Regions from separate parts of the Arthrobacter pigmenti genome, predicted to be linked through region 4. Evidence: riboswitches for the same ligand, from Rfam matches in the RefSeq annotation. Region 4 holds a riboswitch; each other region holds the start of a gene.

Region 1 (7,737 bases), 890 kb from region 4:
CGACCAACCCGCGGCTGCGGTGCTCCGTGAGCTCGGCGCGATGCAGGCGCAGGAGTTCACCTATGCGCGCTGGTCCCTTGCCCAGCGGAGCGCCGGTGAAACGGCCGCCACTATTGACCGGCTGTATGCGGACGGCTTGCTCCTGAGGACACACGTGCTCAGGCCCACCTGGCACTTCGTCCACCGCTGGGACGCCGCCTGGTTGCTGCAGCTCACGGCGCCGCGGGTAAAGATGACTATGCGTTCAGTGATCAGGCAGTGGGGACTTGATGAAGCCACCCTACGGTCCGGAACTGCTGTCCTTGGGGCGTGTGTGGCGGACGGTTCCCATCGAACCCGCGACGAACTGGCAACAGCATTGGAAGCGGCCTCCCTGCCATCAGCCGGACCAGCGCTCGGCAGCTTCCTTATGGCGGCCGAACTCGATCGGGTACTGATCAGCGGAACGCCCCGCGTCAGTGCCGGCGGGACCGTCAGGCAAACCTATGCCGCGTTCGAAGCAAGAGTGGAGCCCGCCCCCACGGGCGGGTCCGTCCGCATCCCTTCCGGCAGAGAATTCGATCGGACTGAAGCACTGCGCGAACTGGTGATCCGCTACTTCGGCGGCCGCGCGCCGGCTACGGTCAAGGACTGCTCCCTCTGGTCAGGGCTTACGCTCGCCGACGTGCGCGAGGGGTTGCGGGAGGCCGACGATCTCCTCACCTCCGAAGAGATCGGCGGGCAGAGGTTCGTTGTCCCGGTGGAACCGTTGGCTATCCGGCCCCCGGAGACCCCCGTGGTAGACCTCATCCAGTGCTATGACGAGTTCGTCATGGGTTACACACCCACCCGATTCTTTGGTGCGCCGCCGTTGACGAGCAGCCCGGCCCGCCTGTCCGGGCACCTCATCCTTCTCAACGGACAGGTGGCGGGTGGGTGGAAACACACCCTGGGCCCACGGGAAGCGATCCTGGATATCGTCACCGATCGTCCCTTTGATGAGGCGGAGGCTGCGGCACTGGAAGACGCGGTGCGGAAGTACGGAGATTTCCTTGGACGTGCGCTGAACGTCCGGTGGCGCTGAACGTTACGCGTCACTGAGTGCTACGCGGCGCCGTCGTCGTCGTCCTCGTAGAAAGCCGCATGCAGCGCGGGCTCAAGCTGCGCTATCTCGGTCAGGAACGCGTCGTGGCCTATTGGCGAAGTGATCGTGTGTACCGTCACTTCGCCCGGCAGCGCGGTCGCGAGTTCGTGTGACTGCGCGGGCCAGTAGAGCCGGTCGGAATCGACGGCCGCGATGAAGAACTGCGCCTGTGCCTTGCTCAGCGCTTCGGGAAGGCTGCCGCGGTCACGTGCCGCGTCGTGGCTCATGAGTGCCTCGGTGAGGACAATGTAGCTGTTGGCGTCGAAGCGCCGGACGAGTTTGTCTGCCTGATGGTCGAGATAACTTTCAATCTGGTAGCGGCCACGCTCCGCCGGAAGCGGGGATCCGAACGGCTCCTCCGCACCCTGCGCGGCGCGCCCGAACCGGTGGGTGAACTCGGGTTCGGACCGGTAGGTGATGTGCGCGATCCGCCGGGCGAGTCCGAGGCCGCCCTCAGGCCCGACGGTGCCGTAGTAGTCTCCCTGCGCGAACTGCGGGTCCAGCCGGATTGCCTGCACCTGTGCCTGTGCGAATGCAATCTGCTCGGCTGTGCTCGCTGCCGCACATGCAATGACTGCACAGCGCTGGACGCGGTCGGGGTAGATGAGCGCCCACTCAAGTGCACGGGCGCCGCCCATTGATCCGCCGATCACCGAATGCCAGGATGGAACTCCCAGCAGATCCGCGAGCAATGCCTCAGCCCGCACGGAATCGCGGACCGTGACAAACGGGAAGCGCGAACCCCACGGTTTCCCATCCGGGTGCAGGGACGCAGGTCCCGTAGAGCCGTAACAGCCGCCGAGCATATTGATGGACACAACGAGGAAGCGATCGGTGTCGATGGTGCGGCCCGGGCCAACCAGGCCGTCCCACCAGCCCTCCTCCTCAGAGTCCCCCCGTGCAACGTGTGAACTGCCCGTGAGCGCGTGCTCGATCAGGACCGCGTTGGAGGCATCCGCGTTCAGGCTCCCCCAGGTCTCATATGCAAGAACGACGTCGGGCAGGTGCCCTCCAGCCTCGAGCGTCATCGGACCGATAGATAACCGCCGGATGGAAGCGTCCCCGTCCAGATCCGGCCGCGGCTGCGCCTGGGTCGTTGTAGTGCCTGTCAAGAGTGCCACCTTCGTAAATCGCGCTTGCGCCTGCACCGTTCGTGCATCGCCTGGTCGTCACCCGGGGCACCCCACCGCGAAGGAGGGTTGCCGGACAGCAAGCCGGGGCTGGCGGCGCAACGCGCCGTACTGTCACTCGTGACCTGGTACAAGAAAACCCGACGGTGCGGAATTGGGCAACTAATGTGACCCGGGGTGAATTTCCGGCCTGTGGACGGAAGCAGGAATGCCGTGCAACATGCTTGAGTGGAGCCGCCGTGTCCCTGGAAGGGGGCGACTCCACTCAAGGGGGACTTCCGTTTCGAAGGTCCCTGGCAGGAAGCGCCGGCGGTCTCGGAACCGGTCTTCCTGTCCGGCAAACTATCCGCGCAAAACCTTGGATTTAGCTTGGGGCTACCCGGGAGCGTCTGTGACTTAGGTAACCCTAAGTCGAGGCCTCCATCACAAAGTGCCAAAATGGGGCCATGCGCCTGGATCATGTCTCTTACGCCTGTGAACCTGACGGTCTCTCTGCCACGGCGGAGCGGATCTCCGAAGCTTTGGGAATCGAATTCGTCAAGGGTGGAGTTCACCCTCGATTCGGAACCCGCAACATGATCTTTCCGCTGGTGAACGGCCAGTACCTCGAGGTGGTTGAGGTACTCGACCACCCTGCGTCGGACAAGGCGCCTTTCGGACAGGCTGTCCGCGCCCGTTCCGAGGCCGGCGGCGGCTGGATGGGCTGGTGCGTCGCGGTTGATGACCTCACGCCGTTCGAGGAGCGCCTCGGCCGCAGCGCCGTTCCCGGCAACCGGAAGTTCCCGGACGGGCAGGAGCTCACCTGGCAGCAGATCGGCATCAAAGGCCTCATCTCGGACCCGCAGGTGCCCTACATGATCCGCTGGGACAACGGCACCGAAGCCATTCATCCCTCGCAGGCACGGCCGGCTTCAGTCAGGCTGAGCGCCCTTACTATTGCCGGCTCTGCCGACCGGGTAACTGAGTGGCTCGGTACGCCTCCTACCCACCCGCTTGACGACGTCGACGTCGCCTGGATCGCACCCAACGGAACCCCGGGAATCATGTCGGTCACTTTCGAGACCGGACAGGGTTCAGTTCAGATCTAGAGCTACCCGCCGATTCCCATCGCCGGTCCGAAGAGGGCGAAACCAACGAATCCGGCGATGTCGAGCAGTGCGTGCGCAACCACCAACGGCATCACCCGTTTGGTTCGTGTGTAGGCGTAGCCGAAGATGAGGCCCATCACGACGTTCCCGATGAACGGGCCGATCCCCTGATACAGGTGGTAGGTTCCTCGCAGCAGCGCTGAGGCAATGATGATGGCTGGAGTGGACCAGCGCAGTTCCCGCAGGCGCTCGAACAGGTAGCCGACCACAATCACCTCCTCAAGCACCGCATGCCGGAGCGCGGACAGTACGAGTACGGGCACCGTCCACCAGTAGGTATCGAGTGCAGTGGGGATGATCTGGGTTGTCAGGCCGAAGGCCCTGCCTGCTGCATAGACGCCGAGGGTGCCGAGGCCAATGATGGCGGAGAGCAGGAACCCGAGACCAAAATCGATCTTCGGGTTAGTGAAGGTGAAGCCGATCCGTCGGAACGCCGACCTTCCCGGACCAGAGAGCAGAAACAGGACAAGCGCCACGGGCACCAGGGCGAAGAAGATCCCCAGCAACTGATAGGTGAGATCGAAATACTGCCTGTCATCCAATACCGGGTTCAGGCGGGTGGTCTGAGCGGCCAGCGGTGCCTGGATGAGCTTGTCGATCAGATCGACGACGGCGTAGACCGCCGATTGCCCAAGGGAGAGACCCAGCACAATGAGTATCTCGATCCTGACCCTGCGTCGAGCACCGATGGATAAGGACGGCAGGTCGCCTGCATGAACGGTTGTCATACTTTTATGGTGCCGCAACCGGCACCGGGCGGCCAAAGCCCGGGCAGGACCAGCCACGGGCAGTGTTTGAGTATCTAGTCTTCGGCCACAGCCGGGGCGACAATCACCCGGGTCCCGCGCTCCCTGAATGCGGCCAGCTGGTATTCCGAAATCCCATCGTCCGTGATGAGATTGCTGACTGCATGACCGGTCATCGTAGCGAACGCACGCAAGCCGATCTTTGATGAGTCAGCAACGATATACGCCGTCGCTGCCCGCCGTGCAACCATGGCGTTCACCGCAGCTTCCCCTTCATCAGTCACTGTGGGTCCGAACTCAGGATCAAGTCCGTTGACTCCCACGAACGCGAAGTCGAGGGCGACATGCTGCAGGATGGCATCAGTGTAGGGGCCCACCAGTTCGGACGAACGGGAATTGACGATTCCACCGGTCACCATGATCTTGATGTTCGGGCGTACGGCCAGTTGGGCGGCAATATTGATCGCGTTGGTAACCACGGTGAGGGTGGGTTTGTTCGAAGGTTCCATCAGATCACGGCGCACGCTGAGCACCTGGGCCAGAGCTGTGCTTGTGGTCCCCCCGCACAGGCCCACAACTGAGCCGCGGGGTATGAGGGCACTTGCTGCATACGCAATGGCTCGCTTACGCAGCGCGCCAAGGTCCCGGTTCTGCTTCAGGGGCAGTGAGTACGCACCCGACTCAATGGTTGCGCCGCCCCTCGTTCGGCTCAGCAAGCGCTGTGCGGCGAGACTGTCCAGGTCGCGGCGTGCGGTTGCCGGGGACACGTGCAACCGGGTCACGATGTCCTCTACCTCAAGCTGCTTCGACTGCGCGAGCAACTCGAGGATCGCGTTGAGGCGGTCTCCCCGTTTGAGACCCGCTTCCAGATTCATTGTGCTCCCTGATGGCCTGATCAGTCCCAATGAGGCTGATTGAGCGAAACTGCGTGTAGACAGCAAGCATAAGTCAGAAAGTGTCTTACTGGATAGAGCGGCATGCTTCTACCGAATGGGGTAAATAAGCTATAACTCTCCTGTAACGGAGGGCTGAAAGACTTGACGTGAGGCGCAGATCACGCAATTATCTACTTCAGGCGATGAATCTACATGATCACTTTGCTAGCCGTTCAATCAGTACTTTGCAGTAACTAAACAAGCCACGGGATGCAATTCCTACCAATGGAGGCAAGAAGATGAACTTCCCAAAAAAGCCGGTCGAGCGCCGCAACTTCCTTAAGGGCGCGCTCGCGACCGCAGCACTCATTCCGCTCGGAGGAGCGCTTGCCTCGTGCGCCGCAGGCGGCGGCGCACCGAACGGCGGCAACGCGCCTGAGGGCGAAGTCTCGGATACCAATCCCTTCGGAGTTGCGGCTGATTCCACGGTCGACGTAGTCATCTTCAATGGCGGCTACGGCATCGACTACGCCGAGTTCGCCGGCGAACTGATGGCCGAGAACCAGGGTGTCACTGTTAATGTCGCTCCATCGACCAACCTGGCGCAGGAGCTTCAGCCCCGCTTCGTCGGTGGCAACCCGCCGGACGTTATTGACAACTCGGGCGCAAACGCTATCGGCATCGCTACCATCCTCGCTCAACTCGAGGATCTCACCGACGTCATTGATGCGCAGAACATCGAAGGTGAAACCATCCGGGACACGCTCTTCCCGGGCGTCCTGCAGCCAGGAACTTTCGACGGCAAGCTTGCTGCCATTAACTATGTGCTCACTGTTTATGCCCTCTGGTACTCCCAGTCGCTGTTCGACGAGAACGGCTGGACAGTACCGACAACCTGGGACGAGATGATGGCCCTGGGCGAGCAAGCCAAGGCTCAGGACAAGTACCTGTTCTGCTGGGGCCAGGAAGCAGCCAGCTACTACCTTGAACTGGCTATCGCCTCGGGGATCAAGGAAGGCGGACACGAGGTTCGTCTCGCGCTGGAAAACCTCGAAGCAGACTGCTGGTCAAAACCTGCACTCCAGGAGGTCTTCACCGCGCTCGAGGAGATCATCGCAGCAGGTTACGTGCTTCCCGGCGGTTCCGGCACACAGTTCACGGCCGCGCAGGCACAGTGGATCGGAGAGGGCCAGGAAGCGCTGCTCTACCCCTCCGGATCATGGATCGAAAACGAGATGCGCGACCAAATGGCGGAGAACTTCCAGCTCACCGGCGCACCTGTCCCCACCGTGTCCAGCAGCCCGGCCCTGCCGTACGAAGCGCTGCACAGCGCAGCGGGCGAACCCTTCATCGTTCCCTCGCAGGGTGCGAACGTTGCGGGCGGCAAGGAGTACATGCGGACCATGCTCTCCAAGGAAGCAGCAACGAACTTCACCGAGTCGAAGCTCTCCCCCACCATTGTGCGTGGCACCGTGCCGGAGGACGGCTTCGGCTCGACCGCGCTCGTCTCGCAGGTTGAACTCCTCGAGGCTGCGGGGGAGAACGTCTTCACCTGGTCCTTCATTGACTTCTACGGCATGAACCAGGACCATCTGGTGTGGATGAACAGCTTCCTCGACGGGGAAATCGATGCTGCAGGACTCACCACTGAACTGCAGGCCATCACCGACGCCATCCGTAACGACGACTCGATTGAGAAGCTAGAAGTACAGTGACTGCAGCAATAGATCGCGCTGCGCCGGCCACCCCTCGCAAGGGTGGCCGGCGCCGCCGTCGAAATTTTTCGTTTGGCCGTGTCAGTTTCTTTGCCGTCTTTTTGGGCTTACCCCTCGCGGTGTACCTGATCTTCGTAGTGTCTCCGTTCATCCAGGCCTTCTACTACTCGATGACGGACTGGTCAGGATTCACCCCGGTGATGAATTTCATCGGTATCGACAATTACGTTCGTCTGTTCCAGGACGATACTTTCGTGAAGTCGCTGGGCAACAACGTGGTGCTCGTGATTGTGCTACCGATCGTCACCATCATCCTCAGCCTTATTCTGGCGACGCTTGTGACCGTAGGCGGCAGGAGCAAAGGACAGATTTCCGGCCTGAAGCACGCCGGTTTCTACCGGGTGGTTTCCTTCTTCCCCTACGTGATCCCGGCAATCGCCATCGGCCTGATGTGGCGTCAGGTGTTCGCGCCGAATGGCCTGGTCAATGGCGCACTCACCGGGCTCGGACTCGACCAGTTCATCAACTACGCATGGTTGGGCGAGGTGGCTACCGCAATGCCGGTGTCCATGTTCGTCATCATCTGGGGGTTCGTGGGTTTTTACATGGTCCTGTTCGTTGCAGCGATCAAGGGTATACCCGCTGAGATTTACGAGGCGGCCCGCCTCGACGGCGCAGGGCGGTTCCGCACTGCAGTCAGCGTCACCATCCCGATGATCCGCGACAACGTGCAGACCGCCTACATCTATATGGGAATCCTCGCACTTGACGCCTTCGTCTACATGGAAGCGATGAACCCGGGCGGCGGCCCTGCATTCTCCACCATTGTGATGCCACAGGTTCTCCTGGACACTGCGTTCAGTCAGGGTCAGTTCGGGCGGGCGAGTGCCATGGGCGTGATCCTCGCGCTCGTGACCCTTACCTTTGCGGGACTCGTGTTCCTGATCAACAGCCTCACCGGAGGCACGAAGAAGGACGTCCGGCTATGACCACCAAAGTC
Region 2 (7,737 bases), 2.0 Mb from region 4:
CGTCGCGGAGGCCGATCCCGTGTTCAGCGGACAGGTAAGCGGCAACCAGACCCGCGTCGTAACCGTTCACGGAGAAGTTGACCACGCCGATGGCGTCGGTTTCCTCCGAGAAGATGCGGTGGACGGTGACCTCCGGCAGATCCGACAAGCCGTCGATGAGCGCGGTGCGGAGTTCACCCTCATGGCGCTGCCAGTCCGCTTCGCTGAGCCCTGAGATCACCTGCGTTGCGTGGGCGAGCGCGGCAGCCCCCAGAACGTTCGGCGAGCCGCCCTCATGACGGGCGGGACCGGTTGCCCACGACACGGAGTCCACCCTGACCGTCTTCACCGCTCCGCCGCCGGCCAGGTGCGGGGTTCCCGCATCGAGCCAGTCCGGCCTGCCGACCAGCACGCCAGCACCGTAGGGCGCGTAGAGCTTGTGGCCGGAGAAGGCGACGTAGTCGATCTCATCCCCGGACACATCCAATCGCCGGTGCGGAGCGAGCTGGGCCGCGTCCACGACGATCCGCGCGCCATGAGCGTGCGCAATCTCCGCGAGCCGCCCGATGGGAAGGACCTCACCGGTAACGTTGGAAGCCCCCGTCACCGCTAGCAGGTTGATCCCGCCGGCGGCGAGCTCCCGATCGAGCGCGACGGCGGTGGCATCGACGGTGTCGGCCGCGGTAACGCTGCGGTGCGGCCGCTGAAGCCAGGGAAGAAGGTTGGCGTGGTGCTCCAGGTCGAGGTAGAGGACTTCGCCCTCGCTCGGCACGCACCCGGCGAGCAGGTTCAGGGAATCTGTGGTGTTCCGCGTGAAGATGACGGCGTCATCTGCGCGTCCGCCCACGAAGTCCCGGACAATCCTGCGGGCGTTCTCGTACAGCGATGTAGAAATCTGTGAAGCGTATCCCGCACCCCGATGGACGCTTGCGTAGTACGGCAGCACGCTCTGGACGTAGTCGCTGACCTCCTGGAGTGCCGGTGCCGACGCCGCATAGTCCAGATTCACGTACCGTACGGTGGTGCCGTCGATTAGTGGAGCCGGAAGCTCCCCACCCAGCACCGGAGCGAGGGGATCGGCGGATACCAAGGTTGTCTGGTCTAGGATTGCGTTGCTCATGGAGTAACCCCACAGTGGTCTCAGGGAACCGCCGTTCAGGGAGGTTCCGCGCTTGCCGCATCACTTTCTGGTGCGGCCTGGTCGTCACCCGGGGCACCCCACCGCGGAAGGAGGGTTGCCGGCCAGCAAACCGGGGTTTTGCGCTGGCACTCGTGACCAATGTGTTTCAGCATAGGACAGGTTGGCGTTGCCCTGCAGCATTGTTACAGGGTTACTGGCGGCGGATCCGTTGCGCCGAATACCGCGGATCGGCGGTATTCGGCGCAGGAGGCCTACAAAAGGTCGTCGAGGGCCGGGTTGAGTTTCTTCAGGACCTCGTTGTGCAGCGTGCTGTTCGTTGCCAGCGCATTGCCGCCGAAAGGGCCATCTGAGCCTTCCAGAGACGTGAAGCGGCCACCAGCCTCCGTGACGATCGGTACCAGTGCAGCCATGTCATACAGGTTCAATTCCGGTTCGCACGCAATATCCACTGCTCCCTCGGCGACGAGGCAATAGGACCAGAAGTCACCGTAGGCCCGTGTGCGCCAGACCGAATCGGTGAGCGATACGAACTCATCGAGGTTGCCGCGCTCCCGCCAACCGGAAAGGTTCGAGTAGGAGAGGGATGCGTCTTCCAGCCGTGACACGTTGGACACCCGGAGGCGGGTGGCCGCCGCGAGCGACTTCCCCATAAACGCACCCGTGCCGGTTGCCGCCCACCAGCGCTTGCCAAGGGCCGGCGCACTGACGACGCCCACTACGGGGCGGCCTTCATCGACGAGGGCTATGAGCGTTGCCCATACCGGAACGCCGCGCACGAAGTTCTTGGTGCCGTCGATGGGGTCGATGATCCAGCGCCGCGCGCCGGCACCGCTGCTTCCGAATTCCTCTCCTAGCACTGCATCGCGCGGCCGGGCACGTGAAAGCTGCCCGCGGATCGCTTCCTCTGCAGACTTGTCGGCGTCAGTGACCGGCGTAAAGTCCGGTTTTGTCTCCACCGACAGATCCTGGGCCTTGAACCGGGACATGGTCTGGTCATCCACCGAGTCCGCCATCACGTGGGCAAGGCGCAGGTCATCGTTGTAGCTCTGGAGGTTCATACTTCTCAACCTATCGTGTGGGACGGCGGCCATCCGGGAGCGGAGTGCCATCAGTGGTCATGTGGCGCCGCCGACGAATATCGAGACAGGGCCTTTACGACAGAAGGGCACCGGCCCAAATGGCCGGTGCCCTTCTGAAATGCTGCTAAAGACTAGAGTACGGAGATGTTCTCAGCCTGCGGACCCTTGGGGCCCTGGGTGGTCTCGAAGCTGACCTTCTGGTTCTCTTCGAGTGAGCGGAAGCCGCCCGAGTTGATTGCGGAGAAGTGTGCGAAAACGTCAGCGCCGCCGTCGTCAGGAGCAATGAATCCAAAGCCCTTTTCAGCGTTAAACCACTTGACTGTACCTGTAGCCATTTTTTCTATTCCTTGAGTGTGAGGATCCCCCCGTACTTCGGGGTTCCTGTCGCGGTGTTCTTTTCGCCTGTCAAGAAAGCTTTCGAACTCCGGAGAGAAATCAAGGCTTAAAAATTAGTGCGCAACACAACAACTGCGTCCAGTCTAGCAGGAAAAACAGGCACCTTAGTGTGTGCCCAGTTCCTTCGTGTCGGCTGCCGGTTCCGAACCTGCGCCGAGCAGGCGCCTGAGGGATGCAAGGCGGACCGGCCCGGACGCGCCCGCGTGTCCGGCCGCAACCCAATCGTCCAGCCCGCAGTTCACCGCTGCCTCGTCGTGGCGGCAGCCACGTTCGCAGTCCTGGGTTCCGGGCTCGAGGTCGGGAAAAGCGGCGAGGATCCGGTCCGGCTGCACATGTGCCAGTCCGAAGGAGCGTATTCCAGGCGTGTCAATGATCCAGGTGCCCTCGGCGGCGTCGGCCGCTTTCAGTGCAAACGCCGACGACGACGTGTGCCGACCGCGGCCCGTGACCGCGTTGACGCCGCCGGTCGCCCGGTTCGCACCGGTCAGGGCGTTCACCAGGGTGGACTTTCCTACGCCCGAGTGCCCAAGGAGCACACTCACCTTGCCGTCCAGGAGGACCCTGAGCTGCTCGATAGCTCCGGAGGCGAGGAGCGCCGAGGTGCCGCTGTCGGACACGGACTCCACGGCGTCGTCCGTTGCAGCGGTTCGACTCGTGATGATCGTCAGGTCAAGGTGCTCGTAATTGGCCAGCAGCTCGGCCGGATCCAACAGGTCCGCCTTCGTGACGCAGAGCAACGGGTGGATGCCGGCGTCGTACGCTGCAACCAGTGCGCGGTCGATGAACCCGGTGCGCGGCTCCGGATTGGCGGCGGCCACCACGATCACCAGTTGGTCCGCGTTCGCGACCACGGCTCGCTCAACGGGATCGGTGTCGTCGGCGCTGCGCCGCAGGAGCGTCGCGCGGTCATGGATACGGACCAGCCGCGCGAGAGTATCGGGCTCACCTGTCACGTCGCCCACCAGCGCAACGAGGTCCCCTGCGACAACGGGGGAGCGCCGCAACTCGCGCGCACGGGCAGCAATCACTGTGCGCTCGGTGGGCGTGTCCTCATCCACGACGGCGGTGTAGCGGCCGCGGTCCACAGTGATAATGCGACCTGTGACGGCGTCTTCGTGCGCCGGGCGGTCCTTGGTGCGGGGACGCGACCCCTTCTTGTTGGGCCTGATGCGGACGTCCGACTCATCCCAGGATGAGATCCCGCGCCTTGACCCCGCTGGTGTCACCGCGTACCGCTCGAGTCAGCCGTGGCGGTGAGTGCCTCCCAGAGCTCGGGGAACTGTGGCATGGTCTTTGCGGTTGTGGCGATGTTCTCGACCTCCACGCCCGGTACTGCGAGCCCGATGATTGCTCCCGCGGTGGCCATGCGGTGATCCTCGTAGCTGTGGAATGGCCCGCCGTGGAGTTCCGCGGGGCGAATGATCAGGCCGTCCACCGTCTCTTCGGCGTCACCACCGAGCCGGCAGATCTCCGCAACGAGCGCAGCCAGCCGGTCCGTTTCGTGGCCGCGGAGGTGGGCGATGCCGGTCAGCACGGATGGCGTTTGGGCCAGCGCACAGATTGCCGCGACGGTCGGGGCCAGCTCACTGGTGTCCGCCAGTTCGGCGCCCGTAATACGTCCTGTACCGCGGACAACGAGCGTTGAATCCTCGGTAAGTACGACGTCGGCACCCAGTTGGGGCAGGATGGTCCGCCACTTTTCGCCCACCTGGGTGGTGGTGGCCGGCCAGTGCGGCATTCTTACTGTTCCGCCGGTTGCAAGGGCTGCCGCCAGGAAGGGCCCGGCGTTGGACAGATCCGGCTCGATCCGGACGTCGAAGGCGTTGACGGTCCCCGGTTCAATCCGCCAGTGGTTGGGCACGGAATCGTCGACGACGACGCCGACTTCACGCAGGACCTGAACGGTCATCGCGATGTGGTCCAGGCTGGGAACGGGTTTTCCAACGTGCTCGAGGTGCAGTCCCTCGGTGAACCGTGCCCCGACCAGGAGCAGCGCGGAGACGAACTGCGATGAGGCGCTGGCGTCGATGACCAGCCTGCCGCCCTTTACCTCGCCGTAGCCGGCGACCGCGAAGGGAAGGGCGCCGTCGTCATCATGCACTTCGACGCCAAGGCCGCGCAGCGCGTTGATCACCGCGCCCATGGGACGGCGGCGGGCGTGCTCATCGCCGTCGAATGCCGTGGTCCCGGTCCGCAGCGCGGCCACCGGTGGGACGAAACGCATCACGGTTCCAGCGAGCCCGCAATCAACCGTTGTGTCCCCCGAGGCACCCGCGGGGATCGGAGTTATCTGCAGGTCAGCTCCGAACGGCCCTTCGCCGTCGATCTCCTCTATGACCGCGCCCAGAGAACGGAGTGCACGCACCATCAGGGCGGAATCCCGCGAATGCAGCGGGGAGCGCAGCCTGCACGGACCATCGGCAAGCCCGGCGAGGATGAGGTAACGGTTGGTCAGTGACTTCGAACCCGGTACTTCAACCGTTGCGTTCACCGGACCGCCGGGATGCGGAGCCGGCCAGAACTGCGTCGACGGGGTTGTGGAAGGTGCGCTCATACTGACTAGTGGCCGGCCACGTCGGAGGCAGTCTTGCGCACAGCCTTCTCTGCCTTCTTCAGACGCTTCTCGGTGTCCCGCGCCAGCGAGCGAGCGGTCTTTCGGGTGTCATGCCCGAGGACAAGCGCATTGCGGCGGGCGTCCTCTGCGAAATGTTCGGCGCGCCAGGCCCAGCTCGGGCGGCCGTTGGTGTCCACAGCGGCCAGCAGCACGGCGCCGATCAGCGACAGGTTCTTGATCAGCTGGTTGCGGCGCATCTTGCGGGCCTGGGGCGTGGATGAGTCCGCGTTGTTGAACTCCACAGCTGTATTAAGGGCGGAAGTGCCGACGAGCACGAGCGCTGAGAGCCGCGAGAAACGGCCGATCCCGAGCATCACGGCTGCGCCGAGATGAGCTGCGCCAAGTACCTGTGCAACGCGCTTCTCATTGTCCGTTGCGGAGGCCGCTGACGGCACCATCTTGTTGATCCGGTCCAGCGTGGGGCGGAGGGCGGCTGCGGTGGAGTCAGTGTTCCGGAGCCGGTCGACGCCCGTGAGGACGAAGCTGCTGGCAAGCAATGGGCGGGCTAGTACGCGAACAAGGGTCACAATGCCTCCTGGCTTCCAGCACCGAGGGGCGCCGGATCTATGTATGCGAACAAAGTCAGTCACAAACCTGGATGAATGTGTCTAGTTTTACACTTTTGCGCCCGCCGTGGCGATCCGGCGTCGACACCCGCCGGGTGTCGAGCAGGCGCCGGTCAGGGATCCAACCGGCACGGGCGCATGGAATATCCCGTGACGGCACACCGTTATGGCTGGTGTACGACGGGTAATGCTGGGCGACGTAGGTGAGGAGCATCTTGGGTACTGCAACATCGACGAGGGAAAACGTCGGCCAACTCCGCGTGAGTGCCCCAACGCTCGCGAAGCCGGTTCGTCAGGTTCGCGGACGCGTAGACTTTGCAGCAATGAATACCACAGCCGCGGCCGGGCCCAGCCCAGCCGAAGATGAGCATCTGGACGTGTCCAAGGAATCCGAGTCCGAGAGGACGGCGAGGTTTGAGCGGGACGCCATGCAGTACGTGGATCAGCTCTACTCGGCGGCAATGCGGATGGCCCGTAATCCCGCTGACGCCGAGGACCTGGTGCAGGAGGCCTACACAAAGGCATTCTCCGCCTTCCACCAGTACAAACCGGGAACCAACCTGAAAGCATGGCTGTACCGGATCCTTACCAACACGTACATCAACCTGTACCGCAAGCGGCAGCGCGAGCCCCTGCAGTCCCATTCCGACACCATTGAGGACTGGCAGCTGGCAAAGGCGGCCGAACACACCTCAAGCGGGTTGCGGTCGGCAGAGGTTGAGGCGCTCGACCACCTGCCGGACTCCGACGTGAAGCAGGCCCTGCAGGCGATCCCGGAGGAGTTCCGCCTGGCTGTGTACTTCTCTGACGTGGAGGGCTTCGCGTACAAGGAAATCTCGGACATCATGAACACCCCGATCGGGACGGTCATGTCGCGGTTGCACCGTGGCCGGAAGCTGCTGCGCGAGCTTCTATCGGAGTACGCGCACGAGCGCGGCATGAATGTTCCGGCACGCGCTTCCGCCGGCAAGGGCGGAACTACCCAGGAGAGCGGAAAATGAGCGACTGCCATAGCCTTGGCAACTGCGACGACTCACGAATCGAGCGGCTCTACGAGTACCTCGATGGCGCCCTGTCGCATGCGGACCTGGTGGAAATCAAGGACCACCTCGAAGACTGCCCGGAGTGCGCACAAGAACACGATCTGGAGTGCCTTATCCGCTCCGTGGTCAAGCGGTCCTGCACCGAAGTTGCGCCCGCTACGCTGAAGGCCAGCATTCTGGACCGGATCAGCCAAGTCAAGACTGTGGACCACTGACCACGAAGCAGGTCAGACATGGAAAAACCCCCGTCCTCGGACGGGGGTTTTTCTGCTCTTGACCGTGATGTCAGGTGTTGGGGCGCTTACCGTGGTTAGCGCCGCCGCGCTTGCGATCACGGCGCTTGCGTGCACGCTTGCTCATGGCTGCCTCCTTACCTAGCTGGACTGCAGTCAAGTCTCGCACATGCGGGCGGCCGCGACCTAAACGCCGGATGAGCCGATGAGGATGCGCACGGTGCATAGGATGGCAGCGGAACCCCATCAGGATTGCCCGAGCGAAGGAGCACCAATGCGCGCAGTGTACGCCGAGTCGATCTCCCCCCAAGCGCCACTGACCGGGCTGAAGTTCGGTGAGCTTCCCGAGCCGGAGGTCCCGGAGGATTTCCGCCGGGTGCGGGTGCTGGCGTCGTCCCTGAATCATCACGACCTTTGGTCGCTGCGCGGCGTTGGACTGGGGGAGGAGAAGCTGCCGATGGTGTTGGGCTGCGATGCGGCCGGAATCGACGACGACGGCAATGAGGTCCTCGTGCACGGCGTGATTTCCTCGCCCGGCTGGCGGGACGACGAAACTCTGGATCCCCGCCGTTCGCTCCTGTCGGAGCGCTATCCGGGCACGATGGCGGATTACGTCTGGGTGCCGGCCCGGAACCTCGTTCCGAAACCGCCTGAGCTCAGCTTTTCCGAGGCCGCCTGCCTTCCGA
Region 3 (7,737 bases), 2.6 Mb from region 4:
ACGTGGGCGGAACTGGTGGCACTGCTCGCCGAAGAGATAGCGCGCGGAACCAGCGTTGTGTCGGTCACCCACGACCGCGACTTCACAGCCGCGTTGGGGTCCCGCACGTTTGTGGTCGGCGGATCTGCGGCGAAGGTGTCAGCATGAGCACGGACGTCCTCACCCCGGAACTGACCGGGCGGCTGCTTCCGAAAGCCAACCCGCTCTCCAAGTTGTTCGCGGCAACGCTGATCACGGTGGTCGTGATGCTCAGCGTGGACTGGGTGAGCGCCGGCGTCGTACTCCTCAGTGAACTCCTGCTGCTGCCGCTGCTGGGGATCAGCGCGCGGAGGCTGTTCTTCCGCGCCTGGCCGTTTGTGGTTGCAGCGGTTGTCGGGGCGTACGGAACTGCGCTGCTGGCCGAGAAGACCGGCCGCGTGCTGTTCGAAGCCGGTCCAGTCCTGTTCACAGAGGACTCCGTCAACGCCGGGCTGGCGATCGGACTCCGGGCACTGGCCATTGCACTGCCGGGCCTGTTCCTGCTCACCACCACCGATCCCACCGATCTTGCGGACGCCCTGGCACAGCGGCTCAAGGCCCCGCACCGTTTTGTCCTCGGGGCGCTCGCCGGGATGCGGCTCGTCGGGCTTCTGTTCGAGGAATGGCGCACTCTCGGCCTCGCCCGTCATGCCCGCGGTGTGGGCCACGAGGGGAACCCGGCGGCACGGTTCGGGAACTTCCTCGGGCAAGCCTTCGGCCTCATGGTTCAGGCCATCCGAAGAGCCACCCGGTTGGCTGTGGCGATGGAAGCCCGTGGTTTCGGCGCCGGCCCGCGCACGTGGGCGAGGGAGAGTACCTTCAGCAGGATCGACGTCGGAGTTGCACTGTGCGGTCTGCTGATTGCGGCCGTAGCGGTGATCGCTGCGGTGCTGGCAGGCACCTGGAACTTCATCCTCGGCTAGCTCGAGGAGGGCCCGCCCTGTTCGGATGGCCCGTACAGGTGCATCATGAGATGAGGCCGCAGGCTTTTCCCAACCTCGCCGCGCATGAATAGGTTGCGGATGGTCCAGCAGAGTCCAGGGGCGGGAACCGACGATGGGCAATGGTCAGGCAGATTGGCTGAGCAGCATCAACGACAATCACCTGCGCGCCTTGAGGGGGTTCGTCCGGAGGCTCACGGGAGACGCTTTCCTTGTCGACGAGGTGGTGCAGCTGACCCTGCTGCGGGCCTGGGAGCATCCGGTCATGCGGGGTCGCACCGAAATGGAGATCCGCGCATGGTTGTTCGCGGTAGCGCGGAACGCGCTGGTGGATTCCTTTCGTTGTGCCTTCCGCCGGCATGAGTTCGACGTTGACGTGCTGCCGGAAACGGCCTCGAACGACGACGTTGAGCAGTTGCTCACCTCATGGCTCGTCTCGGACGCGCTCAGCGAACTGACGCCCGAGCATCGCGATGTGGTGCTGCACTTCTACTTCCGCGGCGAAACGACGGCCGAGATTTCACGTGCCCTCGCCATTCCTGAGGGCACCGTGAAATCGCGTTTGCACTACGCTCTGCGGTCCATGAAAGCTGCGCTGCTCGCCCGGGACGTGGTGTCGGGAAGCTAGGGCGACTACTGAATCATGGTGCCGTCCGGTGCCACCACGTACCAGACCTCGTTGACGCCCTGGCCGTTGGTGTCTCCGGGGGCCTCGTCGTTGGCGAAGTAGTAGATCGGCATACCGTTGATGGTCACCTGCAGTTCGCCGTCGGGCGTTTCGATGGTGCCGAGTTCGCCGGTGACTCCTTCCGCCTCAGGCGTCTCGCTGTCGGTCAGAACCGGCGGCCACGCCTCCAGGCACCCTCCCTCACAAGCGCTGACGCCGGAGTTCGCCTCATCGTTGGTGAAGTAGTAGACCACCATTCCTTCAGCGTCGACAACCACCTCACCGAGGTCCGTCTCAGCGATTCCGAGCGGCGTGCCCATGGTCCCGCCGGCCTCGCCCCCGCCTTCGGTCGGCTCCTCGCTGGTGGGCTCCTCGGACGGTTCCTCACTGGTGGGTTCCTCCGACGGCTCTTCGCTGGTGGGCTCCTCGGCCGCGGGAGCGCTGGTGGGCTCCTCGGAAGGCGAACCGGAGGAACCACAGCCGGTCAGCGCCAGAAGACAAATGGCGACGACGGCGAACAGGACGCGCATTGCTTTACTCATGTTGATACCTCCCGTGATCACCCCACCGACACCCGGGGGATGGGAGCGGCCACTCGGCCCCTCTGCTCTCTAGACGCGGGCAAGGGCCGAAATGGTTCAACGCTGAGACAAACTCACAGCCGAATCACAGCTTCAGGACGCGGCGAGCGCCTTTCCGAGGTCGTTCTGCAGGTCGGTGACGTCCTCAAGGCCCACCGACAATCGGATCACGCCGTCGGACAGCCCGATCGCGGCGCGTCCTTCCGGGCCCATGGCACGGTGGGTGGTGGTCGCGGGATGGGTGATCAGGCTCTTGGAGTCGCCGAGATTGTTCGAAATATCGATGATGTCGAGGGCATCCAGCAGCGCGAACGCGGTTTCCTTGGCACGGCCAACCGGTGCATTCAGCTCGAACGTGAGCACGGTGCCGCCGCCGGACATCTGCGACGCTGCGAGGATGAATTGCGGGTGCGATTCCAGCAACGGATACCGTACCCAGTTCACAGCGGGCTGCGCCTCAAGCCAGCGTGCAAGCGTCAAAGCTGACGAGGAGGAGTGGTTCACGCGCAGCGACAGCGTTTCCAGCCCCTTCAGCAGCGTCCACGCGTTGAACGAGGACAGCGCGGGCCCGGTATGGCGCATCAGCGTCTTGACCGGACCCTCGATGAACTCTTTCCGGCCGAGGATCGCCCCACCAAGCACACGGCCCTGCCCGTCCATGTGCTTGGTTCCGGAATAGACGACGACGTCGGCACCGAGTTCGGTGCACCGCTGCAGCAGCGGGGTGGCGAAGACGTTGTCCACCACCACCTGCGCGCCGGCGGCATGCCCGAGTTCGACGACGGCGCGGATGTCGACGATCTCCTGCATCGGATTCGACGGCGATTCGAAGAACACCGCCGTGGTGGGAACGCTCAGGGCTTCTTCCCACTGGGCAAGGTCCCAGCCGTCCACGAATACCGTTTCGACGCCCCAGCGCGGGAGAACCTCATTGAGGATCACAAAACAGGACCCGAACAGGCTTCGTGAGGCCACAACGCGGTCGCCGCTGGCCAACAGCGCTCCGAGCGCGGTGAAAACGGCTGACATGCCGCTCGCCGTGGCGAAGCAGGCTTCTGCGCCCTCAAGCAACCGGAGGCGTTCCTGGAACATTGCGACGGTGGGGTTGCCGTACCGGGAGTAGACAAACCGGTCCACATCGCCGGTGAACGCAGCCTCGGCAGCAGCCGCGGAGGAATACACGAAACCTGAGTTCAGGAACAGTGCCTCCGACGTCTCCTCGAAGTTTGAGCGGGCCAGCCCGCCGCGCACGGCGAGGGTGTCGGACGCCCAGGCGGCGACGTCGTCGTCCGGGCGCTGGACAACGGGGTAACCGCCATTGCCGGGGATCGGCTCGGAAGGGGTTGCGGGGGAGAACGACGACGGCGTGGACTCAGTCATCTGCCTTCCCTCCCTTGACCCCGGCGGACTGGGCATGAACCGTGGTCGCCAGGCCGCTGGCGCGCCAGCCGCCGTCAGCCTCGAAACCGTGGAGCACGTTATAAACCGTGTGGCCTGCGGCGGTGGCACTCTTTGCTGCTGCAACCGAGCGGACTCCGGAACGGCAGATGAACAGCAGTTCGCGGCCCTTGAGACCGTCCAGTTGGGAGACGAAGGACTCGTTCCGGGCGCCGTCCGCGCGGTTCCATTCGAGGAACAGGGGAACGGTCCCGGCGTCGGTGAGGTCCGGGACGCCAACCGTGCGCCACTCTTCGGTGGTGCGGACGTCAACCAGGACCGCGCCCTTGCTGACCCGCTCCACCGCCTGACGGGGTGTGACGTCGCCGGCATAACCATTGGCAGGCCGGGGCGTATGTGCTGACTGTTGTGACACTGTGTCTCCTCACGCGTGCACGCTGTTGATCCTTCGAAAGCTGATCCTTGTGCCGAGTATTCACCTGAGGCACCCCGCCGTGATAGAGGGTTGCCGGCCAGCAAGTCAGGGCTTGGCGCTGGCGCTCGTTACTCCCGACTGAACGTAGCACCGGCTCCGGCGACTCTGCCACGCGCCGTCGTAATGTGCAGTAATGCGGCGTCGCGCGTCCGCAAAAGTGCCGCTGTTGCGCGGGTTCGTGGTGACGTCCCCACGATCGTGCGAATCGTCGGCGCGTTTGTGGGGCTAGGAGACGGATTCCACCAGTGCGGACAGCTCGGCCGTGAGGTCCGGCGACATGGTTACAGGTTTACCGTCGAGCGATGCCACTTCCGCCAGGAGCCGCACGCTCGAGATCAGCCACACGCCGTCGGAGGCGAAGAGATCAGCCGGGATGAGCGGCCCGTAGCCGAGTTCCCAGCCCGCATCGCGAGCTGCAGCGAACAGCGCACTCTGCGAGGTTCCAGCCAGGATTCCGCTCTCAAGTTGCGGTGTGATCAGGTGCTTGACGCCGTCGATTACCCGGGCGATGAGGACGGTTGACGTCGGTCCCTCCAGCACCTTGCCGTCCGAGGAGGTGAAGATGACGTCATCCGCACCCTGCGACTTGGCATAACGCAGTGCCGCCATGTTGACGGCGTAGGAGAGGGTCTTCGCGCCTATGAGCAGCCAGGGGGCGCGCTGGGCAGCGGTGCTGTCGTAGCCGCGGTCGAGGAGGAGGACGGCGAGGCGTTTGCCCCGAAGGCCCTTCGGAACGGGAGACACTTGGACCCAGGCGGTGGCTTCCGTGCCGCCCTCGACGCTCTCTTCAACCCCACGGATCGCGACGAGCTTGACCACAAGATCGCCGTCGTCGTCCGCTTCCTGCAGGGCCGTGCCAATGGCACGTTCCCACGCGTCCGAGGCTGGGACGTTCAATGCCAGCGCCTCCGCCGAGGACGCCAGCCGGGCCAGGTGTGCCTGCAGCTTCCGGGGTGCGCCGTTTACCGCGAGCATCGTCTCGAAGATCCCGTCGCCGCGAGTAATGCCGGTGTCGGTAACTTTCAGCTGTGGCTGGGAGGCGTCGGCGATGCGGCCGTCCGGCATTGCGGGGTCGAGGAACACCAGAACTGTCATGCGGTCCAGCCTAGTGCGGCGAGCCCTCATCGAGCGGCCGGATATAGCCGGTTCACGACTGGAAGTCGGTCATAACTGGCCGCTCGATTCGGAAGAATCAGTCCGGGAACGTCGAGCCCAGCGCCGAGAGCACCCCGAATGCCTTGGTGCGCACCTCGTCCCACTCCTCGGCGGGGTCTGAGTCGGACGTGATGGCCCCACCCACGCCGAGCGTGAGCCGGGTGCCGTCGTCGTCGTTCTCCATCACGAGCGTACGGATGACGACGGCGAGATCCGCCGCCCCATCCAGCGAAAAGTATCCCGCGGCACCTGAATACACCCCGCGCGGCGCAGCTTCGAGCCGGTCGAGGATCGCCATGGTGCTGATCTTCGGTGCGCCTGTCATGGATCCGGCGGGGAACGCCGCTGCCACAGCCTCCGCCCGTGACGACCCTGGCCGGAGCCGGGCGTCGATCGTGCTGACCATCTGGTGCACGGTCGCGTAGGTTTCGATGTCACACAAACGGCTTACCATGACCGTCCCCGGGACTGCGAGGTGGGAGAGGTCGTTGCGCAGCAGGTCCACGATCATGATGTTCTCGGCGCGGTCCTTGGTGCTGGTCTGCAGCTCCGCCCTCAAAGCGGAGTCCTCAGCGGGATCAGTGGAGCGGCGGCGCGTGCCCTTGATCGGCTCGGCGCGCATGCCCCCACCTGAATCGAGCCGCAGAAAACGTTCCGGCGACGTACTGGCAACGGCGAAACCGGGAAAGGCGAAGTAATGCGCAAATGGTGCGGGATTTGTGCTTCGGAGCTGAAGGTAGGCCGCGAAAGGATCCAGCCGTTGGGTGCGCGCGGTCAGAGCGGTGGTCAGGCATACCTCGTAGGAGTTGCCCTCCGCGATCTCCGCCTTCGCTTCCCGGATTTTCGCGAGGTACTCCTCGCGGGTATCCCTGACTGTGAATTCGGGTGCGGGCAGTGGCTCTCGGGTATCCAGCGGCACACCGCTTTCCAGTACGACGGCGCGCGTCCGTTCCAGCCAGGCGTCGGCTTCGGGATCGCGGGAACCGTCGCGGAGCGTCAGTAGGTAGACCCGCCGATCTTCGTGATCCAGTACGACGGCGCGGCCCGCGAACAGGAGTGCCGCGTCCGGCAATGAGCCGGTCCTGACGATGCGACCACCGGTTTCGCGTTTGAGTTCGTACCCGAGATAGCCCAGCCAGCCGAGCGCGAACGGGCCCGGATAGTCCGACGGCGGGCGGACGGCACGCCGGCCCCACACCCCGTCCAGCCAGCGGAAGAAGGGCCCGGCGCTTCTCGCGGTGACCGGGCCGCTGCTCACGCGGGTGATGCCGTCGGTGTGCTCTGCGACCTGTCCGAAGCGACCGCCGTCGTCGGCCAGGACCGAAAAGCGGCTCCGGTCCTGCGGGTCTTCCAGCGTGGAGCTGTCCAGCCAGACGGCCGCGTTGGACGCCCCGTAGAGGCCGGCGAACAGCGCGGCGCCGTCCGGGTAGGCGTCCACCATCTCCACCTGCAGCGTGAGGCCGCGCCGCGCGGCACGCTCCATGGACATCAAGGACTCACATTGCGGAAGGCCGGTCAGGGCAAGCCGCACCCGTTGCGGAAGTGAGTCTGCCGTGTGGCCGTGCACCAGGATGTCCGCACCAGCGGACGGATTGTCAGCTCGTAACCACCGCTCCTCCTGGTCAGCCCAGCGCTGCCAGAAAGGGGCGTAGGCATCGCCGTCGCGGTTCAGCGCGCTGGTCCGGCGGACGTCGTCGTCGGCGTCGATCCAGATCGCCACGTCCAGCAGGTTCCGCGCGGCAGCGCAGGAGGCGCCAACCCCTTCCACGATCACAATGTCTGCCGGGTGGGTGAGCCGGGTGTCGCCGTCGTCGTTCTTCGTCCAGTCCCAGGCGGGCCACTGCGCAGTAGCTCCCGCCGCGAGGGGAGTGAGCACGGAACGGACATAGCGATCCATTCCATCAGCCAGTCCGTCCCAGCCAGGGTAGAGGTCCTCAAGGTGGAAGAGACTGACGCTATGGTGTTCGCGCAGCAGCGTGGCAAGCTCAACGGCCAGCGAGGTTTTCCCCGCACCGGAACGGCCGTCCACCGCGACGATCAGCGGGAGATAAGCGTGTGCAGGCGTGGTTAGCATGGGCGGCCTTAATGGGATGGGTCTCAGGCGAAAGCCAGCATCACGCCAACCGCAATGAACAGTACGCCGAAGATCCGATTGAGGATCTGCTGCCCGCGCGGCCCGCTGGTGAAACGGCTGAACGAGCGGGCGGCGGCAGCGAAGAACAGCCACATCACCAGCACATCGATGGCGATGACCGTTCCTGCGAGCACACCGTACTGTCCCAGCAAGGGTTCATCGAGCCGGATGAACTGCGGAATGAATGCGAGGAAGAAGACGATCGCCTTGGGGTTCAGGAGGTTGACCCACAGACCGCGACGGAACATGGACGCTGCGCCCTCCACGTAGAGCGGCCCTGCCTGCTCGGTGGGGACGGGCGGCTGCAGGAACTTCCGGATGCCCAGGTACACAAGGTAGGCGGCGCCCGTGTAGCGGATGACGTTGAA
Region 4 (7,737 bases):
TATCAGGCCCACCCCCGGAGCAACTGCTGAAGCCGCTGAAGTACTGAGCAACGCCGCAGCAGCAACGATTCAGACCTCTGACCCGGTGGTGAAGCCCGGCCAGTACCTCAAAATCGAGACCACGGCCGTTGTTCATTCAGGCATGCAGGCCGCCGATGGAAGTGGCGTCTCTTGGCTGGCAAAGACCGGCAGGCAGCTCTACATACCAGCTGACAGGAATGCAGTATGGGTCTGGAACCGCGAAGAGAGTGTCCCCTTCGCGTTCCCCAACGAGGAAGCGAAGGCTGCAGCGGCCGAGCTGGAAAAACTGCCGGAAAAACCGTTGCCGGAAGGGGCAACTCCATTGGTTGGGGTTCGGCGGGCTCCAGGAGGTGCCTTCGGTGGGTTCGGGCCAGAAGTCATTCCAGGCACACACCTTGAAGAAGCCAGCAGCCTACCCAGGGACCCACAGGTTCTGCTGGACATCATTTACGAGCGGACGGAGGGCAAAAACAAATCCCCTGAAAGGGCGGCCTTCGTAGCAATAGCCGACGGGCTTCGTACTGGAGTCGTCCCTGCTGACCTTCGCGCCACACTGTACAGGGCCGCCGCACTCATCCCCGGCGTTACCCTCGCGGACAGACAGGCGACCATCGATGGCAGAACCGGAATCGCTATCGGCTTTCCCTCACCGGGCGGAGTTGCGCGTACGGACATGGTTATCGATCCCGCTTCGGGACTGGTGATTGGGGAACGGGACGTGGTGCTAAAGGACTCCCCGCACTGGGGACCCGCCGGAACCGTCTCGACCTGGACTTCCGTGCGGACCTCCGTGGTGGATTCGGCGCCCTAGCCGGGTTGATGAAGACGCAAAGCATCCTTCATCGGAGCTGAGCAATGCCAGGACGGCCGGTCGCCAGTGTGGTCACCGGCCGTCCAGCTTCGCTGTACACAGCGAAGCCTTCTAGATAGTTTGTGAAGGTAACCAGTAATGCACGACGGAGGGGAACGAGTGCGGCTGAAGAGAACAAGCTATGCGAAAGCCGGAGTCGCCGCGCTCGCCTTGGTGTTCTCGGCCACTGCCTGCAGTGAGTCAACGACGGAGGCGAGAACAAGCAACCCTGCGGGTGAAAGCGGCAACGCGTCGGCGAGCCCATCCGCATCTCCGAGTCCGTCCGCAGCCCCCGATCCCACTCAGGCGCCCTCTTCCTCGGCTTCGACGTCGGAAGCACCACCGGAACCCGAAATTCCTCAGACGCGAGCGCCGAAACCGCCAGTAGTAGGAAATCCCCAACCATTGAGTCCTGGGCAGAGCAGGCAAGATCTGATCGAAGCCGGTGTACCTCCAGAGAAAGCGGCTGTGTGGCCCACGCTCGATCCCGTGACCGCCATGACGGCCGAAGAAGCGATCGAGATCATCTCGGACTACCACCAAAACAATCCAGACCTTCGTTATGACGCCTTCGCCAACGGAAACATGACCTTCGACGTGAAGGTCATTTCCCTTTCGCTCATGGAGCAGGGTGGATCCGGGAACGTCGGAATGTATATTGTGACGCAGAGTGGAGGTTTCTGGCTCAAGTAGACGGTGAACTCGCTGTCTACGAGAGGATCTGTCCGGGTCACTTCGAGACCGGCAGAGTGAGTGAGTTCCGCGAGCCCGCCGGGTGTGTGGCCAGTAAATTATCCAAGTCTCGTTGCACGCGCTCAACCTGCTGTCCGTGGCGGAGTTCGTACACCGGGCGGGTGGTTCGGGTTCGGCGGGGTTCGTCGTAATCCTCGGACTCAACGGGTGTAGCGGGCGACAACCCCCTAATTGCTCGGCCGATTGACGACGTCGGCATCCCAGGTCAGGTCCGCACCCTCACTGATGATGAGGGCTTCGATGTCAGGATCGCGGCACAGCGCGGATACGAGTTCGAGGCTGCCGGCGACGATCGTGGAGTCGAAGTCGATCTCGCTCACCAGAACCCAGGCGTGGTCCTCGGGCCAGATGATGCTGGGAGATTGTGGGTCCCAGGTGTGGCTTATCCAGGGTGCCTTCGAGGGCCAGTCGGCGTATGCGAAGTCGGTGGCGCCGGCGTCGAACAGGTAATACTCCCGCTGCGGCAGTTCGAGTTCCGGGCCAGTAGCAACTGCCCGGGGGAGTATGCCCGTCCCGGGCTCATCGGAACCCTGCGGGGATTGGGTCGCATTGAGCGTTCCGTCGTCGTTCTCAGTAGCGGTAAGTACGGCGCAGCTTGCTCCAGTGGTCAGCCCGCCCCAGCCACCCCAGACGGCGGCCGCGCCGTCGTCCGGTGTACTTGTGTGCTCCGCGAGGTGCGCAGCAACGGCAGCCAGGATGCCGACGTCGAGATTGCCCAACCGAGGGCAGGTATAGCGCCAGCCGGCAGGGTCGAGCTCCTGTGAAGAGTAAAGTTCTGCGGTCCTGACCAGCCGGTGGAACTGGGCAAGTGCGTGCATCTCAGTGCCGAAAGCGTCAGCCGTTTGTTGCCAGGTCACGGTTTCCGTTTCGAAGTCCATCACGTTTCCGGGTTCATAGCCGTGCCAGGTCTTCGTCTCGGCAGGGCGGTCCCGCGAGGCCGGGTGGAAGATCCGGGCGTACGCCTGGAACCCGCGCGGGACCACGGCGTGCATGTCATTCGAAGACCAGTTCAGCCGCTCTTTCAGCCACGCTCCGCGCTCGACATCCGGAATCCATTCCATCCGCTCAGCCTAAACGCCCGCTCTCCTACGCCGCGCGCTCACGCCGGCTCAAGGTCGCGGACCTCACGCACCGCCTCCACCGCCATGACCGGACAGGCAGCCAGCAGCGGCACCTCAACCCGCAGCCCGCTGCGCCGCCCGAGCGAAGCAATCCGCACTACGAGCGTCTCCGCGAAAGAATCCCATTCCGGCCGGCACACGCTCCGCCGCAGCACCGCGTCCAACGAGTGGATGTCCGCAACCCAGCGGCGCTCCCACTGGCCGTCAACGCGAAACTCGATGACGCCGTCGTACACGTCAAGAATGGGGAAAACTGCAGGCAGACAGTCGTCTGAGGGGCTGGGGCTCACGGCGCGTCCTTCGGTTGCTCTTGCCCCCGCCAGCGCCCATCAGGGCGGCGAAGGCCGCTTCCTCATCCGAACCACCCGTGAACATGGGGTTGGTGTGCGGCCAGTCGGAGCTTGGCACCGCAACTCTTGAAGCTGAACCGATTATAACGACGACGGTGCCTTCAGTCCGAGAATGTTGCGCTTGCTGACACTTATCGTTTAACGATAGATTCTCAACGTAAGTCAATCGAAGGAGTTCCGATGGGAAAACTGACCATCCTCGCATTACGGATCGTGATTGCGATGGTGCTGGCCGGTTCGCTGTTTGTGCAGTTGTGGATGGTGCCGCTGATTTCAACGGACCTGGAAGAAGCGGGCGTGCCGACCGGACTGCGGATCACGTTCAACGCGATCGTCGTGTTTGGCATCGTCACAGTTCAGATCACGGCGCTGTGTGTATGGAAACTGCTGACGATGGTCCGCCGCAACACTGTCTTTTCGAAGGCCGCATTCCGATACGTCGACATCATCTTCTGGGCGATTGCAGCTGCCGCGGTCCTCGTGTTCGGGCTTGCTGTTCTGCTGGCGCCTGGTGAAATTGCCCCAGGGATCGTGCTGCTGATCTGCGGTGCATCTCTGATGATCGGCGGGGTGGCGCTGATCGTTCTGGTGATGCGGACCCTGCTCGCACAGGCCGTTGCCCGCGATGCTGAAGCGAAGCACCTGCGGACCGAACTCGATGAGGTAATCTAGTGCCCATCATCGTCGATATCGACGTCATGCTGGCCAAACGGAAGATGCCCGTCGGTGCCCTTGCCGACCGCATCGGCATCACGCCGGCCAACCTGGCGGTGCTGAAGAACGGCCGCGCCAAGGCCGTCCGGTTCACTACGCTCGAAGCGCTGTGCGAGGTGCTCGACTGCCAGCCCGGCGACATTCTGCGTTGGGAGCCTGAACTAGAAAACGACGACGACGTCACCCGGCTTGAGCAGGAAAACGCCTAGTCTCGCGGCCGGTTCTGTACCGCTTCCCAAAGCGGCCGCCGAACCTCAGTCAAAACGAACGAACGCCCGAAAATGCTCAGTCCCGGACCGCGTCAACAAGAGTAAGCAGCGCGTCCAACTCAGAGGATGCTGCCAGCAGTGCCCGGGATCGGAACTCGATATCGGCCTCGCGCCGTGCCAGGATCGCTGCAAGGTCGTCCAAGCGTTTCCCCTCGCGGATGTGCGGCATGAGTTCCTGCAGAGTGTCGATCCGGTATCCGGCGCAGCGCAACTGATGAACGATCCGCACATCCCGGATTACCGACGGCGTGTACTGGCGAGCACCCCGCGGGGGTAGCCGGACAGGGGTGATGAGGTGCTCCGCCTCCCAATGCCGCAAAGTTGAGGTTCGGATCCCAAGTGCGCCAGCGAGTTCTGCAACCGCCATCGAGTCGCGGTGGGCGCCGTCGTCGATATGTTCTCCCGAGATTGCTGCGACGGCTGCCCTCGTTGCGCGGCACCCGATCCGCTCCTCGAGAAGCCGGCTATGCGCCACATCGAGTAGCTCAAGCACTTCGTGTACCGGGCCACGATGGACCGTGCGCACAAGCCGCTTGCCTTCAACCGGGCCCACAGCGGCCGCCAAGGCACTGTACGCCAGCGCTGATTTCAAGTGGACCTCCGCGTACTGCCTATAACCCGCTCGCGTTCTGGCGCTGAACGGCAATATCCCATCGCGTTCAAGGTTGCGGATGAGCTGAACCGAGCAGCCAACGCGGCGGGCGACGTCGATGGTTCGCATACTCCAAATGTAGACTTTCATCCCCGGATGTCATGCACAGCGCAGGAGAACCCTCCATATGTACTTCAATGACAGGCTTGATGGATGGACATCGATGAAGTGATCACACTGGTCAAATCGTTCGACGGTGCGGCAGCCTTCACCGTCTCCGAAGGCGACGGATCGCCGGAACTCGCCTGGGGCGACACCTTCTTCTACTACGCGCCCAACGGGAAGATGCCGCAGGCAACACAGCCCTTCGCCACGATCGTGACGAAGAACTATCCCGAAGACGCGAGGTCGCGCCTGGACCGGCCGGGAATCTTCAGGGTGAATATCGCTGCAGGCAGATCAGCGTTCGAGAGTTACACAGCGGCACAGGCATTTGAAACGAACGACGACGCCGGCCGCCTGGACGTCGTCATGGCTCACCCCGTCTACGGTTCGCTGGGCTGGTTGTGCGTGCTCAATCCGGGGCAGCGGACCAGCGCGGCAACGGGGGAGCTTCTCCGTGAGGCCTACGATCTGGCGCGGAAACGCTACGAGCGCCGCAACGGCTGACTTGACCTAACGGGGATGCTGCCGGGCATCCGTCTCGAGGATCTGGCGAGCCAGTTCGCGGGCAACCGCCATCTGTTCCGGGGTACGGCACTGGCTGACAGCTTCGGGTGCAGGCGGCCGCTCCTCATAATCCTTGGGCTGGCGTTCCTTCACCGTGTGTCTCACCAGTACGGCTGCGATCACGACGACGACAATCGCCAGGGCGATGAAAAGAACCTCCCCCATGGCCGCCACCTAACCCAACAGCCTGTGCTCGTGCGCAAAAGCGATGAGTTGCACGCGGGTGCGTAGGTCGAGCTTGTCCAGCACGTTGCGCAGGTGCGTTTTGATGGTGGCCTCTGAGACGAACAGGCTTTCGGCCATCTCGCTGTTGCTGAGTCCCTTCGCCGCCAGGAGGAAGACTTCACCTTCACGTCCGGACAGGGCGTCAAGCACTGACAGGTCCGGACCTGCGGCGGGGAGCGTGCGCGCGGCATGTTCGAAGAGGGAGTGGATAGAACCCGGCGCAATGACTGAATAGCCGGAGTGCACGGTTCGGATCGCGGCGAGCAGGAACTCTGGTTCCGCGCTCTTGAGCAGGTATCCGCTGGCACCGGCGTGCACGGCGTCGACCACTGCCTGGTCGCGGTTGAACGTGGTGAGCGCGATGATCTTCGGCAGCTCTGTTCCGGCAGCCTTGGCGCGGTCGACGATCTGCCGGGTCGCCGTAACACCATCGAGTACGGGCATCCGCAGGTCCATGAGCAGGACATCCGGTGGGTTCTCAGCCGCCAGGACAACCGCTTCCTCCCCGTTGATGGCTTCGCCGACGAAGAACATGTCTTCCTGGCTTTCGATGAGCATGCGAATGCCGGCACGGAACAGGTCCTGATCATCGACCAGCGCAACGGAGATACGGGATCCGTGGTCAGTCATTGTCACTGCTCGCCCCATCGTCCACGCTTTGCTCCTGCTTCGGGTACGGGATGTAGGCGGTGACCCGGAAGTGTTCGCCATCGGGACCGGCAGTCACCCAACCACCGGCGAGGTGAGCCCGTTCCCGCATCCCGGGCAGGCCACGTCCAACGCGATCCGCCTCCGGCTCGGCCGCGGCGTCGGTTTCTGCGATGGTCGACGCGACGTGCACGGTGAGGCCCGGCCCGCTCCAGTCTAGATGCAGCCTCACATCCGTATCCCGTCCGCCGTGCTTGAGCGCGTTCGTCAGGGACTCCTGCACTATCCGGTAGATAGCGACCTGTTGACCATCGGTGAGATCTCTGCGTTCACCGGATTCGCCGAACTCGATCCTTAGACCGCCGTTCCGCATTTCCTCGACAAGCGACTCCAGATCGTTCAGTTGCGGCTGGGGGCGGGCGTCGTCGTCGTTCTCGCCGCCCTCGATGACGCGCTGCGCGTCCAGAAGCGCACTGCGGGCCGAGCGCGCGATGCTCTCCAAAGCTTCGGTGACCGACGCCGGGAGGCCCTTATTGAGGTAACGGATACCGTCCGCCTGTGCGGAAATCACGGTCAGCGAGTGAGCGAGAACGTCATGAAGATCCCTCGAAATCCTCGACCGTTCCTGCTCGACCACCAGGTTGACCTCAGCTTTGTGAAGCCCGCGCTGGGCGGTAGCGCGAGCCTGGAAGAGAGACTCTCTTTCCAGGAACAGCGCAAGCAAGAGCCCGACGGCGGCACACCCGCCGGCGATCAGGAGCAAGAGGGCAAAGAGCTGCCAGCCGAATTGGCTGAACGTAACAGAATCACCGTAACCGAGGTCGGGGAACCAGCCGACGCCGCCGCCGTAGCGCCACGACAACATGAGCACGGTCATCAGTGCCGCGAAGACCACGTTCAGCCCGACGGCGATCAACCGGGTCCTCCTGTTGGAGACCCACAGGGTGAATCCGAGCGCGATGAACGCGCCGAGGTAGATGGCCCAGTGGTTCGAATACGGAGGGGGAATCAGGTGGAACAGCTGGCCGAGAAGTAACGCCGCCGTGATCGCCATGGAAGCGTAGGGCACCCAAACCGACAGCGCTATCGCGAAGGTCATCAGAACCAGCGGCAACGCTCCCGACCAGGCGGTGAACGATCCGCCCATCCGGCCTGCTTCGGCGATGCACCAGAGGATGAAGAAAACTACTGCGAAGGCTGGTGCACCCCAGCGGCGAAGGTGATTCAGAGACCGTTCCATGCTTGTCACGATAGCTACGCTCAGCTCCACGAAAGGGCGAATACGGGAAAGCTCCACCCTGAAGCTTGCGGATTTCATCTTTCGGGTTGAGGAGGCGATCCATCGTGCAGACGCTTCCCATGCTGGCGGTTACCGCTGAACTGCGGTAGGTGCTACGCGCGGGATGTACCCGGCGTTCTCGCCCCAACGCTGGGGGTCGCGACGCGGCGGGGCATTGCAGCCCAG

Evidence for each region. Region 4 has a riboswitch for S-adenosylmethionine ahead of BJ994_RS00660 (hypothetical protein). Riboswitches for the same ligand answer to the same signal wherever they lie in the genome.
Region 1: linked by a shared signal. The riboswitch ahead of metX (homoserine O-acetyltransferase MetX) and the one ahead of BJ994_RS00660 (hypothetical protein) in region 4 are both predicted to bind S-adenosylmethionine.
Region 2: linked by a shared signal. The riboswitch ahead of BJ994_RS09805 (aminotransferase class V-fold PLP-dependent enzyme) and the one ahead of BJ994_RS00660 (hypothetical protein) in region 4 are both predicted to bind S-adenosylmethionine.
Region 3: linked by a shared signal. The riboswitch ahead of BJ994_RS12935 (rhodanese-like domain-containing protein) and the one ahead of BJ994_RS00660 (hypothetical protein) in region 4 are both predicted to bind S-adenosylmethionine.

What each region holds. Positions count from the first base shown of each region.
Region 1 covers NZ_JAATJL010000001.1:1,020,431-1,028,167, reverse strand. Annotated here, with positions in the region: gene BJ994_RS04710 (DNA glycosylase AlkZ-like family protein) at 1-1,063, shown strand, start outside; gene metX (homoserine O-acetyltransferase MetX) at 1,084-2,235, opposite strand; SAM riboswitch class IV at 2,251-2,379, opposite strand; gene BJ994_RS04700 (VOC family protein) at 2,700-3,341, shown strand; gene BJ994_RS04695 (CPBP family intramembrane glutamic endopeptidase) at 3,344-4,129, opposite strand; gene BJ994_RS04690 (DeoR/GlpR family DNA-binding transcription regulator) at 4,204-5,022, opposite strand; gene ngcE (N-acetylglucosamine/diacetylchitobiose ABC transporter substrate-binding protein) at 5,322-6,737, shown strand; gene BJ994_RS04680 (carbohydrate ABC transporter permease) at 6,875-7,726, shown strand; gene BJ994_RS04675 (carbohydrate ABC transporter permease) at 7,723-7,737, shown strand, end outside.
Region 2 covers NZ_JAATJL010000001.1:2,120,819-2,128,555, reverse strand. Annotated here, with positions in the region: gene BJ994_RS09805 (aminotransferase class V-fold PLP-dependent enzyme) at 1-1,099, opposite strand, end outside; SAM riboswitch class IV at 1,143-1,257, opposite strand; gene hisN (histidinol-phosphatase) at 1,372-2,178, opposite strand; gene BJ994_RS09795 (cold-shock protein) at 2,331-2,534, opposite strand; gene rsgA (ribosome small subunit-dependent GTPase A) at 2,700-3,821, opposite strand; gene aroA (3-phosphoshikimate 1-carboxyvinyltransferase) at 3,818-5,149, opposite strand; gene BJ994_RS09780 (DoxX family membrane protein) at 5,155-5,736, opposite strand; gene BJ994_RS09775 (sigma-70 family RNA polymerase sigma factor) at 6,036-6,776, shown strand; gene rsrA (mycothiol system anti-sigma-R factor) at 6,773-7,033, shown strand; gene BJ994_RS18570 (50S ribosomal protein bL37) at 7,104-7,178, opposite strand; gene BJ994_RS09765 (zinc-binding dehydrogenase) at 7,326-7,737, shown strand, end outside.
Region 3 covers NZ_JAATJL010000001.1:2,769,027-2,776,763, reverse strand. Annotated here, with positions in the region: gene BJ994_RS12960 (ATP-binding cassette domain-containing protein) at 1-147, shown strand, start outside; gene BJ994_RS12955 (energy-coupling factor transporter transmembrane component T family protein) at 144-941, shown strand; gene BJ994_RS12950 (sigma-70 family RNA polymerase sigma factor) at 1,075-1,587, shown strand; gene BJ994_RS12945 (COG4315 family predicted lipoprotein) at 1,593-2,168, opposite strand; gene BJ994_RS12940 (O-succinylhomoserine sulfhydrylase) at 2,301-3,587, opposite strand; gene BJ994_RS12935 (rhodanese-like domain-containing protein) at 3,580-4,020, opposite strand; SAM riboswitch class IV at 4,027-4,153, opposite strand; gene BJ994_RS12930 (aminodeoxychorismate lyase) at 4,306-5,175, opposite strand; gene pabB (aminodeoxychorismate synthase component I) at 5,273-7,309, opposite strand; gene BJ994_RS12920 (LysE family transporter) at 7,333-7,737, opposite strand, start outside.
Region 4 covers NZ_JAATJL010000001.1:126,032-133,768, forward strand. Annotated here, with positions in the region: gene BJ994_RS00640 (CU044_5270 family protein) at 1-832, shown strand, start outside; gene BJ994_RS00645 (hypothetical protein) at 1,012-1,173, opposite strand; gene BJ994_RS00650 (hypothetical protein) at 1,361-1,564, shown strand; gene BJ994_RS00655 (hypothetical protein) at 1,792-2,685, opposite strand; gene BJ994_RS00660 (hypothetical protein) at 2,724-3,035, opposite strand; SAM riboswitch class IV at 3,047-3,167, opposite strand; gene BJ994_RS00665 (DUF2975 domain-containing protein) at 3,276-3,767, shown strand; gene BJ994_RS00670 (helix-turn-helix domain-containing protein) at 3,767-4,018, shown strand; gene BJ994_RS00675 (MerR family transcriptional regulator) at 4,095-4,799, opposite strand; gene BJ994_RS00680 (DUF6194 family protein) at 4,884-5,339, shown strand; gene BJ994_RS00685 (hypothetical protein) at 5,346-5,564, opposite strand; gene BJ994_RS00690 (response regulator) at 5,574-6,254, opposite strand; gene BJ994_RS00695 (sensor histidine kinase) at 6,247-7,512, opposite strand; gene BJ994_RS00700 (glycosyltransferase 87 family protein) at 7,665-7,737, opposite strand, start outside.